One region of the Chryseobacterium sp. KMC2 genome, then DNA from elsewhere that is predicted to be linked to it. Evidence: riboswitches for the same ligand, from Rfam matches in the RefSeq annotation. Region 1 holds a riboswitch; each other region holds the start of a gene.
What was found. Region 1 has a riboswitch for S-adenosylmethionine ahead of JML65_RS17805 (TonB-dependent receptor plug domain-containing protein). Riboswitches for the same ligand answer to the same signal wherever they lie in the genome.
Positions count from the first base shown of each region.

Region 2: linked by a shared signal. The riboswitch ahead of JML65_RS05640 (alpha/beta fold hydrolase) and the one ahead of JML65_RS17805 (TonB-dependent receptor plug domain-containing protein) in region 1 are both predicted to bind S-adenosylmethionine.
Region 3: linked by a shared signal. The riboswitch ahead of JML65_RS04885 (SusC/RagA family TonB-linked outer membrane protein) and the one ahead of JML65_RS17805 (TonB-dependent receptor plug domain-containing protein) in region 1 are both predicted to bind S-adenosylmethionine.
Region 4: linked by a shared signal. The riboswitch ahead of JML65_RS13335 (TonB-dependent receptor plug domain-containing protein) and the one ahead of JML65_RS17805 (TonB-dependent receptor plug domain-containing protein) in region 1 are both predicted to bind S-adenosylmethionine.

Region 1 is NZ_JAESIT010000016.1:107,477-110,692, forward strand. It holds gene JML65_RS17805 (TonB-dependent receptor plug domain-containing protein) at 1-1,209, opposite strand, end outside; SAM-I-IV-variant riboswitch at 1,501-1,598, opposite strand; gene JML65_RS17810 (outer membrane beta-barrel family protein) at 1,719-3,216, shown strand, end outside.
Region 2 is NZ_JAESIT010000003.1:331,451-334,666, reverse strand. It holds gene JML65_RS05645 (ACT domain-containing protein) at 1-937, opposite strand, end outside; gene JML65_RS05640 (alpha/beta fold hydrolase) at 942-1,880, opposite strand; SAM riboswitch class I at 1,940-2,047, opposite strand; gene JML65_RS05635 (MGH1-like glycoside hydrolase domain-containing protein) at 2,235-3,216, shown strand, end outside.
Region 3 is NZ_JAESIT010000003.1:178,001-181,216, forward strand. It holds gene JML65_RS04880 (hypothetical protein) at 1-929, shown strand, start outside; SAM riboswitch class I at 1,217-1,314, shown strand; gene JML65_RS04885 (SusC/RagA family TonB-linked outer membrane protein) at 1,398-3,216, shown strand, end outside.
Region 4 is NZ_JAESIT010000010.1:67,947-71,162, reverse strand. It holds gene JML65_RS13340 (T9SS type A sorting domain-containing protein) at 48-1,094, shown strand; SAM riboswitch class I at 1,267-1,372, shown strand; gene JML65_RS13335 (TonB-dependent receptor plug domain-containing protein) at 1,467-3,216, shown strand, end outside.

The DNA.
Region 1 (3,216 bases):
ATTCACTGTCGCTTCAATCTGAGGCAGATATCCATTAGGAGTAACCGCATTGATGTTTCTTTCGTTATTTGGAAGGCGATAAAAACCGCCAGCATTTCCAAGACGGTAGCTGTATCCCCCAAAAGAATAGACTTTCCAATCGTCATTAACCGGTATTTCAGAATTAAAGAAAAGCTGTGCCGACTGTAATTTAGACTGCCCGGCTCTAAGACTGAAGTCTTTTCTTTCCAGTCCCCTGTAAGCAAGCTCCTGACTGGTAAAATCACCGCCTAATAGCCCCTGAAGGTCAGAAATACTGTTTGCATTGGAAATCTGAGACTGAAAACCGGAGGAGAAATAATCTACTTTTGTTGCATATTGTTTAATGGTACTGATGATCTGCTGGGTATTGGACGTGTTTTTGATATTCTTATACAGCCCATCAATATTAACACCATCCTGCAAAGCTCTGTAATTGACAGCGTTGTAAGCATTGAAAATGTCTCCTTCCCGAACACCGGCTCTGGAATAAGGATCGCGGTATTGTGCAGAGGTTGTAATATTAAAAAAACCGGCTTTTCCGATTTTTGCTCCGTAATTAAGATCCACAGAAATGGTCTGCCCGTCAACTCCTCCCGAAAAATTATTAGCAACAGGTGAAGCATATCCTCCTAAAAATACCTGTCCGGAAAGTCCCAATCTTTTTTTCAGCCCCAGGTTAACAACACCGGCAATGGCATCAGATCCATATTGAGCGGAAGCGCCATCCCTTAACACCTCTATCTTATCTAAAGCAAAAGCAGGAATTGCATTAAGGTCGGTTCCTACAGAACCTCTTCCCGGAGTAAGTGTTACATTAATCAAAGAAGACTGATATCGTCTTTTTCCGTTGAGCAACACCAAAACCTGATCCGGACCCAAGCCTCTTAAAAGGGCAGGATCTACGAAATCAGTACCATCATTAACGGTGTGTGAAGTAGATGAAAATGAGGGAACGATATAGTTTAAAGCCTGGCTGATATTATTGACAGGACTTTGTTTTAGAATTTTTGAAATATTAATGATATCTACCGGAACCGGAGTATCAGTTAATGATCTTCCGGAACCTCGCGATCCCAGGATGACCACATCGTCTATTTTTTTGGACTGTACTGTATCAGACTGCGCGTAATAAAATGTTGTAATAAAGGCAGCTGAAGTGATAAGGATTTTTTTATTGAAATGATACATGTGTTTTATTTTTTTGTTGTGAGGATTTACTTTTAAGCACTACAAATCCTGTAACCTTAAATTTTAAGGTTAGCATAAATGTTTGAAATGTTGGTATTATTTTTTAGAAATGGAAAAGGCTAGAAACAACAACGCATGCCCATGTAGAAATGGCATGAGAACATATCAGAATAATGAAGTCCGCCTTCATGATCTGAGGAATAAAAATTGACATGTGTAATGAGATTTCCCGTGTCTTTAAACATTGATTTTAACTTTAAAACAAAAATTCAAGATGGGAGAAATGATAGAATGATAAACATTTTTTCCGGAAGATCCGGCTTATCGATTGCAGCACCTTGCTTGTTTTTGCAGGTTGCTATCCCATCTAGAGATTCTTGATAATTACCTGGCAAAGATATAATTATTTCAGAAATAAAAAAATATTTGACATAAAAAATTAATTTCCATCATTTTATCGTAACAAATTCTCCTTTTGAGCGTCTAACGGAATAGTAGTAAAAAACATTATGAAAAAAACTGTATTCGCTTTATCACTTGTAAGCTCAGTTTTTATTTTTTCTCAGGAAAAAAATAATAACCAGCCTAAAGAAAAACAAATTGACGGTGTAGTGATCACCAAAACTAAAAAAGCAGTTGAACAAAAAGCAGACCGTACTGTTTTTGATTTCTCTGAACAGCCTCAGCTCAACAATGGGAATGTGTTGGAAGGGATTAAAAAACTTCCGGGACTTGTAGCCACAGACATCGCGGGAATGATGTATCAGGGAAAAATGCTGGATGTTTATCTTAACGGAAGACCTTTAAACATTACTTCTAATGAATTAAACTCATTTCTTGAAGGCATGCCTGCCAATTCTGTAGAGAAAATTGAAGTGATTACCCAACCGGGCGCAGAATTTCCGGCAACCTCCGGAGGAGCCATCATGAATATTGTTACGAATAAAAATGCCAATAAATACTTAACAGCTACTTATTCCGGAAATTATACGTTCACAAACTATGATAAGTATAGAAACAGGGTAACTAACTCAATTAACCTCAACGCCAGAAATAAACTCTTCGGATGGCAGCTTAATGTTGGCCAAAACTATCGTGAAAGTATGCTTAATACTCAGCAGGACAACCTTCTGTCTGGAAATACGGACCGATATGCCCGTGGATATTTTGCAAAATCAGGGGTAACCTTTGAGCTTGGGCAGGACAGATTATTGCTTAACTACGACATTTACCACAATAATAATGATAACTATACTCTAAGTAATGGTCTTGCTGATCTCCTTGTCAGCCAGGATCCTGATGTTTATAAAGAAGCTAAATTTGATGCTTTTGATGCAGCACGTACCAACAGCCTGAGACAAGAAGCTGTGGTGACCTATCAAAAGCGTTTTGCAGACAAGTCCCAAAAGCTGGATTTTCAGTTTGGCTATACAAAGTCTGATACCAAGTTTTCTCAGGATAATTTCTTTCGGGAAGGTTTTTATACAGAAAATGGGAAACCTTTTGCCTATGCAGGAGGGAATGATATTCTCAACAACAAATCGGATATGAGAATAGCCAACTTCAAAGTTGATTACTCACAACCCATTAAACTTCTTGATGGTGGAAAGTTAAGTGCAGGAGGGTTATATGAAAGACAGGATTATGATACTAAAAGCTTTGGGTTGACCAATTTAGAATATCAAAGACAAACCGCATCTACCTATTTAGAATTTCAGGCAAAACTTAAGAAGTTTGATTTTACATTAGGAGGACGTGCTGAAAACTATGATATTTCCGGAGTAACAAGATACATTAACAAAGATAAAAAACTTGTTCAGGATGATTTAATTCCTTTTAATAAGTTTAAGTTTTTCCCAAATGCCAGCATTCAGTATAGCATGATGAATCAGGTGTATGTTGCGGCAAACTATAACAGAAAAATCAGTTTACCGAGTATTTCTGCTCTTAACCCCAACAATACCACATTTGCAGGTCCCAATACCCAAATAACCGGTAACCCGAATC
Region 2 (3,216 bases), on a different contig from region 1:
GTAATTTGATCGTGTCAATTAACGGAAGACCCGCTCCTACATTTGTTTCATACAAATATCGTCTGTTGTTTTTACTCAACGTATATCTTAGTTTACGATATTCTTCAATAGGAAGTGTGTTGAAGATCTTATTGGAAGAAACCAGGTCAAATCCGTTTTCTGCCAGGGCATGGTAGTTTTTCACAAAATCTTTACTTGCTGTATTATCCACAACAATCAGATTTTCCAATTGATTTTCGTTAGAGAATCTGATGAGTTCCTGTACATTTGAGGAGTGCTCTGCAGTCAAAACCTCATCATTCCAATTCGCATCAAAACCTTTTTTATTGAAAGCAATCTTCTTTGAATTGGCTACTGCAACTACTTTAAGATCTATTTTCTTACGTCTTTTAATTTCTTCTGAAGATTGAAGAACCTGCTCAATGAGTGTTTTCCCCACATTTCCGTGACCGATAATAGCCAGATGAACAGTCTTTGGTTTTTTGAATATTTCAGATTCTAAAATATTTCTGGTTTTTTCGTCCTGTGAAGAGGTTACAACGATGTTTACCCTGTTTTCTCCTGATACCTGGTTTAAAAGCAATGGGAAGACATTATTTCTGGCCAGCTCAGCAAGAACTTTATTGAAATCTTCTGCTACAAATCCAAGTACAGAAACATTATTGATACTGTAGATTTGGGAAACTTTCCCTGATTTTCTTTCTGCTTCAAATTCATCGATAAGGCAAGCTACTGCTTTTTCTGCATCATTTTCCTGAACCAAAATAGAGATTCCGTTTTCTATAGCTTGTTGGGAAATCACTCCCACACTTATACGCGCTAAAGTAAGCGCTTTAAAAATTCGTCCGTCAATTCCGATTTCTCCAAGGAAATCTTCTCCTTCAAATTTAATGATTGATCTGTTCTTCAAAAATTTTATTTCGTTAGCATTTTTCATGAGTCTATAAAATATTTTTTATGATAGTATTTAATTGTTGGTATTCCATTAGGAAGGCATCATGCCCATGTATTGATTGGATCTCGTGATAAGAAACATTCTTATTTTTCTCTGTCAGTCTTTCAAAACACATTCGGATTTCAGAAGCAGGAAAGAATAAATCTGTATCAACGGAGATCATGTGCATTCGGGCCTGGATTTTCTCCAGCATAGCTTCTTCTGTATTGATATTCATTAATAGATGATTCATCAGCCTGTACGCTTTTAAACTAAATCTATCGTTTAAAGCATTTCCGTGATAAACCAGCCAGTCTTCCGATTCTAAGCGTTGTTTATCCTTATTGTATTTATTTTGAAATCTGTCATTGAGTGATTGTGGAGTCCGATAGCACAACATGGCATGGATTCTGGCTTTTTGCAGAGGTTCATCTTTATCATTCAGTAAAAATTTCTGAACAAGGCATTGTGCATGAAGCCAGTCATGAGTTTTAAAATCACAGGCAATAGGGATAAATACTTCTGCAAGCTCGGGCTTCTTGGAAAGCATTTCCCAAGCAATCCCTCCTCCTAAGGAGCCTCCAATAATGGCATATAGGTTTTCGATATGTAAAATTTCCAGTCCTTTCAAAAAGATATTGGCAATATCTGCAGGAGTGAAATCTTCATAGTCTTCAATTAAAAAATTATCGTAGCCGTTTCCGGGAATATTAAAACATAGAACTGTGTACTTTTTTGTATCAACTACCTGACCGTCGCCAATTAATTGTTTCCACCAGCCTTTTTCTCCGGATACATTTGAGTTTCCGGTCAGCGCATGATTGATTAAAATAATAGGTGCAGTGAACAAGTCTTTCCCGAAAAGCTCATAGCTCAACGGGATATGGTATTCCTTTTTGGAATGGGTTTGATACGAAAGATTAATATAGTTTAGTTCTGTTTTCAATTCTATTATTTTTAATACAATTGAAAATGCCACAGGAAATGGCTGAAAAGAACTTCAGTAAGTTATCTGTCCAAAATAATTTTGGTAGAACGTAGCACCTTCTTTGCTTGCACAAAGGGTTGCTAAGGTTTCATAGGGTCTAATCCCTCAACCTTTCTTGATAACATTTTCAATATTTGAATGAACGAATGGTGCAAAGGTAGTTTTTTTCTTTTAATTTCAAAAAAAAATTAATTTAATATTTTAATATCCCCATAAATACAAGTGTTTCAAGCCTATATTAAGAATTATTCAGATGATAGGAATTGGAATTACTTTTCAAAAAAACTAACTTCGTATGGAAAATGATGATATATGACCTCCGAAAAAGAAAGATTACAAGATTCCAAATGGAAAAACTGGGGACCTTACGTAAGCAACCGGCAATGGGGAAATGTACGTGAAGATTACAGCTCAAATGGAAATGCCTGGAACTTTACCAATCATAACAATGCGGAGAGCTATGCTTACCGTTGGGGCGAAGAAGGTATTGCCGGTATTTCCGATGTCAAGCAGCTGTTCTGTTTTGCATTCTCATTTTGGAACAAGAAAGATAAAATTGTAAAAGAGCGATTCTTTGGACTGAGCAATCCTCAGGGAAACCATGGTGAAGACATCAAAGAAATATTTTATTATCTGGATAATACTCCTACTCATAGCTATATGAAAATGGTTTACAAATATCCGATCAATGCATTTCCTTATGATGATCTTGTCACAGAAAACGGCAGACGCAGCAAAAAGGAACCGGAATATGAAATTTTTGATACCGGAATCTTCAACAACGATGAATATTTTGATATTTTCATTGAATACTGTAAGGCTGACCATAATGATATCTTGGCAAGGGTTACGGTATGTAACCGAAGTCAGCACGCTGCCCCTATTGTAGTAGCACCAACAGCCTGGTTCAGAAACAATTGGAAATGGGGATACAATACTTATAGAGGTGAAATGCATACTTCTCATGATGGAAGTATTAGTATTGGTCATGACAGTATTTCAATTAAAAAGCTATACTCCAGAAACGGAAACGCACAAAGTGTATTTTGTGATAATGAAACCAATACTTCTAAGCTTTATGGAGCTCCCAAAACTGAAAATACTTATTTCAAAGATGGTATTAATGATTTCATTATTCACCAGGGAGACACTGTAAATCCTGAGAGGAGGGGAACAAAAGCTTCTTTTCTGATTGACGAATTTATTGAATCCGGAGAATGTAAGATTTTTGAATTCAGATTATGTCCTGATGAAACTGATGAGCCTTTTCAAAGTTTTGATGAGATCTTCAGTA
Region 3 (3,216 bases), on a different contig from region 1:
CTTCACCGGCTGCGGGATTACTTGTATACAATTTGGGAACCGCAGGGCTAGGCTATGTCGGTTACGTATTTTGGAACGGAACTGAATGGAGAACATTCAATAATGGTTCTCTTGCGCCTGGAACTTTAGGATCTATTACCTGTAACGGAGTAACACTTTCTCCAGGAACCTATACGGCCGGAACTCCCTATACCGGAACAATGACTGTTCCTTACACCGGAGGAAACGGAGGGGTCTATCCGGCACAGACTGTGGGACCTGTAAATGGTCTTACGGCAACACTGGCTGCTGGAAATTTTAATGTAGGATCAGGAATTCTTAGCTATACAGTGTCAGGTGTACCTACGGCTTCCAGCCCTACACTGACTACTTTTGCGTTAAATATTGGCGGACAGACCTGTAGTGCAACAGTAGGAGCCGGAGCTGTGATTGCTCCCGGAGAGCTGGTTTATTATCATTCTTCAATTCCGCGCAAGACAACATCATTTCTTTTAAGCCAGTTTCTTAATGATCTTCCCGTTATCAATAATACGTTCAGAGTGGATGCTTTTATTACTGCTCCCAATGCATTTGACTCAAGCGGGGCAACTACTAATTTTGATCCGCGTCTTTATAATATCACTACTGCCAATGCGAAAGTATGGGTTTCTGAAGTGTCTACCCATACAGGTGACTCACATGGCGCTAACTTATTAATTTTCCCTAATAATTATGCACAGTTTGATGATGGGGTTTATCTTACCTATGGAAGAAACGAAACGGTAACTTTTGATATTACTACTGCTGACAACAAATGGTACAGAGTGTACTATGCACTCCGTATAGATAACAAATCTTTTACAAGTGCAGGGAATGGTAATACGACTTCAGATTCCAATACTTCAGATAATACACTGGAGGTTTTTGTATCCATCCAGAGACTTTACTGATCTTAATAAGTGAGTTATTATTTGTAATTCCTAAAAAATTCTTACTCAGATAAAATTTAATGACGCCATTGGCGTCATTTTTTTATTTCCATGCACACAGAGTGTATTGATTCAATTATTATTAATGATATTTCTCATGTTTGCTAAAGTGTCAATTTTTATAAGTCCTTATTTTATCGGCTTTTTAATAAAATATTAAGTTAATTTTTGAAAAATTATCATGAAAAATTATAAGTCTACTTGTTTTGTAGACTAAATATTTCTAGATTTGCAGACATATTTCGATCGGCTTATAAAGAAAGATGGAGGGAACTGACCCAATGAAATCTTAACAACCTGCTCTCGCGCAAGGTGTTACATTCAGCCTTTAAAGGAAAAATAAGCATTAGGTTTATCGTATTTATCGATGCCCTTTGCTGTATTATCTGCAAAGGGCAAAATTTTAATATATGATAAACAAAATTGATTATGATTAATAAAAATTTGATTAGCTCAAAAATTTGGATTCCCCCTGTAGCGGTATTCTTTTTAGGAATAGGAAGCTTAAGCGGACAGAATACCAAGGCTAAAAAAGATACACTCAATGAGAAGGAGCTTGATGAAGTGGTGGTGGTAGCCTATGGGAAGGCTAAAAGAACCAGCTATACCGGTTCTGTGGCAACTATTTCCAGTGATAAAATTAACAACAGACCTGTTACCAATATTACAAAAGCATTGGAAGGACAGGTTGCAGGAGTGCAGACAACAAGTTCTTCCGGACAGCCGGGATCTACAGCAACAATCAGGATCCGAGGAATTGGTTCTATCAGTGCATCCAGCGATCCTTTATATGTGGTGGACGGAATTCCTTTTGACGGAAATCTAAACTCTATAAGCCCTAATGATATAGAATCAATCAGTGTACTGAAAGATGCTACGGCAAGTGCTCTTTATGGATCAAGAGGGGCGAACGGGATCATCATTATTACGACTAAATCCGGTAAAAAAGGAGAAGCCCGAATCAATTTTAATATGAGCCAGGGTTTTTCCACCAGAGCAGTAAAAGATTACGAACAAGTCAATACGGATCAGTATTTCCAACTGTATTGGGAAGCATTGAGAAACGGATACAGATCTAGCCAGATCAATGGACAGCAGGCAGCTCAGATGGCTACCAATAATCTTATTTCTGAGCTGGGTATTAATCCCTATGGAGCCAATTATTCAAAACCTGTAGGTACAGACGGAAAACTATTATCCGGAGCGACACCTTTATGGAATGATGACTGGAGAGATGTTTTACAGAGAGTGGCTTCGAGAAATCAGGTAGATCTGGATATCAGTGGAGGAAGTGAAAAAAGCAATTACTTTTTCTCATTGGGATATCTTGATGATAAAGGGATTGCCATTGAATCTGGATTTAAAAAATACAGCACAAGGTTAAAACTCAATTCTGAAGTTAAGAAATGGCTGAATGTAGGGGTAAACCTAAGTTATACCAACAGTATTCAACAGGCTCCTACGTCTTCAGATTCCAATACAAGCAATGTTATCCAGGCAGCAAGATCTGTTCCTTCATTCTATCCTTATTATGAGAGAAATCCGGATGGGTCTTATGTATTGGATGGTGCCGGAAACAGAATTTACGATTTTGGAAAATACAGGCCTACCAACGCTCTTCAGAATCAAAATCTGGCAGCAACTTTACCTTTAGATAAAAACGAAAATAAAGAAGATAACTTCTCCGGAAAAGGTTTCATGGATTTCACATTCTTACCTGAATTGAAGTTCAGAACCAGCTTTTCTGTAGATTTGGTCAACTATAATGGACATTATTACTCAAACCCGCTTATCGGGCAGGGTAGTGAGATTGGAGGATCGGTCACAAAGTCAAACAGCAGAACTTTATCGTATACCACGAGTAACATTCTGACTTTTGATAAAAAATTCGGAAAGCATCACTTTAATGTGTTGGCAGGTCAGGAATTTTATAAATATGATTATCAAACAATTTCCGGGACCAGAAGTCAGTTTTCACTTCCCTACTACTATGAGCCGGATGCTGCCGCTTTATTGGGAAGTTTCAGTGGAAACAGTGATAAGGTCAGCCTGCTAAGTTACCTTGGAAAAGTGGAATATGATTTTAATAATACCTATTTCCTGTCAGCTTCAGGAAGAGCCGATGGTTCTTCAAGATTCTTTAAGGATAACCGTTGGGGGAAATTCTGGTCTGTAGGAGGTTCATGGAAAATCTCTAATGAGGAATTTATCAAAAATCTGAATTTCTTTAATCAGCTGACACTTCGTG
Region 4 (3,216 bases), on a different contig from region 1:
TGCGCAAAATTAAATTAAATTTAGAATAATTAAAAATAATATTGATTATGTTTGAAAATCTATATTTTGTGATGAGAAAACTAAGCGCGGGAATGATGCTGATACTCATCGCTTTGAATGGTTTATATGCGCAGGGAAATCCTCAAAATTGTACCAATGCAGACCCTGGAAATAATCCTGGAGATGTAGGATGTGTGAAATTTACTTACCAAGGCCAAACGGTTTCCTATACGACTGTAAGAGCTAATGATGGAAAAATATGGCTGCAGCAGAACCTGGGAAGCTCTAAAGTAGCCTCTTCTCTGGATGATGAAGCTTCATATGGAGATTTCTTTCAGTGGGGAAGATGGGATGACGGCCATCAGTTAAGAAATTCAGCCACAGTTTCTGCTCCTACTCCTAACAGGCCGGACGGCTTAGCAGGGGTGAGCTCGTACATCATAGGAACACCCGCGTGGTGGTCTACTCTTGAAGCTAATGATGAATGGACCGCAAAGAACATAGATGGGCTGGGAAAGACAGTGGGTGTAGACCCATGTAAGGCAATAGGTGCCGATTGGAGAATGCCAACACAGGCAGACTGGGCAAGTATTGTTAGCCTTGAAAGTGTTACGGCCCCCGCAAGCGCTTACAGCAGTCATCTGAAATTGCCTGCAGGAGGATATCGCAGTTCTTCAGACGCTGGTTTTACTTTTGTAGGAAAGAGAGGGTATTTCTGGAGTTCGGATGTATCCGGGCTTGGAGGGAAATATCTGTACGTAGGGACCATCAGTGCTAATGCCTCAGCAGGGGCACCCAGAGGGCAGGGAGCATCAGTAAGATGTATTAAACCTACCTCGGCACTTGCTACTTCGGAGGTAAGACTAAATCATAACAGCATAGGGATGTATCCCAATCCAACAAAAGGAATTCTTACCATTAAAGCAGATTCCTCGATTGAAAGTATAATGATAACGAATACAGTAGGACAAAAGATGGAGGCCGGGTTTTTAAATGATCAGGTTAATATGACAGGACTTCCGGACGGTTTATACATTGTAGAAATAAAATTAAAAAACGGACAGACCGTTTCTAAAAAGATTATTAAAGGATAAGCAGTTTTCTTGTAGAATCACTGTATTCCCTTTACATAAAATAGTTCACTTCAATTACAATTACTTTTATTAGGGAGGCTTATGAAATTTTTCATAAGCCTTTTTTATGCTGCGTTTGCAAATCGTAAAAACGGCTTTTGCATATTGAAAAAAATAGTCTACTTTTGCAGTAGATTTATCAAGAAAGGTGGAGGGATTTGGCCCAAAGAAACCTTAGCAACCTACACAATTCCAGAAGTGTAAAGGTGCTAATTCCAACCCGATGGGGGAGATAATTGAAGTCAATATTCTTATATGAATTCCATTTCTTGAAGTCTTGTGTGTCTGAGGATTGATTCTCGGAATGTATAATAATTTTTGCAGGAACAAAAGATGAAAAAAGTAAGCATAGCTGTATTATTGCTTGGCACCATTGGGATCGCTGCCCAGGAACAGGAAGAAAAAGGAAAACAAATTGAAGATATTATCATCGTAGGAAATCGTAATGTTAAAAGGACAAAACTTGAAACACCGGTTCCCGTAGATGTTATTAATATTGAAAAAATACAGAAAGCATCCCCCCAAATAACGGTTCAGGATTTATTGAACTATGTTATTCCCTCATTTAATTCCGTAAGACAGTCTGCTTCTGACGGAACCGAGCATATTGATCCTGTAACATTAAGAGGAATGGGCCCGGATCAGGTCTTAGTATTGGTTAATGGAAAAAGAAGACATACCACTTCTTTGGTCAATTATCAAAATACCGTTGGAAATGGTTCTGTGGGAACAGATTTGAGTACAATTCCTGTTATTGCTATTGAAAAAATTGAAGTATTAAGAGATGGGGCGGCAGCTCAGTATGGCTCTGATGCCATTGCGGGAGTAATCAATATTATACTCAAAAAAAATGCAGGCGCTTCAGCAAGTATTACTTACGGATTAAGCGGAAGGAATGATGGAGACACCTATCAGGCAGGAGTTAATTATGGGGCTTCATTAGGAAAAAAAGAAGGGTATGTCAATCTTTCATTACAGCTAAGCCACAGAGGGAAAACAACGAGGACTCAAAATCATGATTTGGATATTTTCGGAAATAATTTTGCGTATCCTTTCGCAGATGATCCGGAGGCGGCAAGAGCTGCAGATGATGAGGAAATTAGAAAAAGAGGTTTAACCCGTGACGATTTCAACTTTCAGATCGGAGATGCACAGATCAAGCAGGCGCAGCTGTTTTTTAATTCAGAATATCCTTTTAATGATCATTTTAAACTCTATTCATTTGGTGGTTTCAGTATCAAAGAGGGAAAAGGATATGGCTTCAGAAGGCTTCCCAGTGAAACGTTTAATGTTGTTTCATCACTTTATCCCAACGGATTTCAGGCGGAGCTGGGATCTCAGGTATATGATATCTCTTATGCTGTCGGAGCAAAATATAATGTAAACAACTGGCTTTTTGATGTAAGCAATACGTTTGGAAACAATACTTTCAATTATAACGTAAGCAATACGAATAATGCTTCTTTAGGAGCAAAATCACCGACCCGATTTTATGCCGGGGCACACAGTTTTCTGCAAAATACCCTTAATCTTGACGTCTCTAAAAATATAAACCGGTTTAATATAGCATTTGGAGGTGAATTCAGATTTGAACAATATCAGATTAAATCCGGAGATCCTGCATCCTATACCCAATATGATGTCAACGGAAATGTAGCAGGTACGGGATCAACAGTGATAGGAGCAGGGGGATCACAGTCATTCATCGGCTTTTCACCGGATAATACCTTAAAAAAAGACAGGCATTCTACAGCGGTATATGCTGATATATCTTATGATTTGGATAAAAAGCTGAATATTGATGTTGCGGCAAGATTTGAAAGCTATTCTGATTTTGGAAATACCCTGAATGGAAAACTCGCCGTACGATATGAGTTTTTAAAAAATTATGCGGTAAGAGCAGCTGTAGGAACGGGCTTCAGAGCACCTTCTCTGCAACAGCAGTATTTCAACAATTCTTATGCAGATATTTCAACTTCAGGGTCCACAATTGTAACTAAAGGAATTTTTAATAACGACAGTAAAGCGGCACAGGTTCTTGGATTTGATAAGTTAAAACAGGAAACCTCGGTCAACGGAAGCC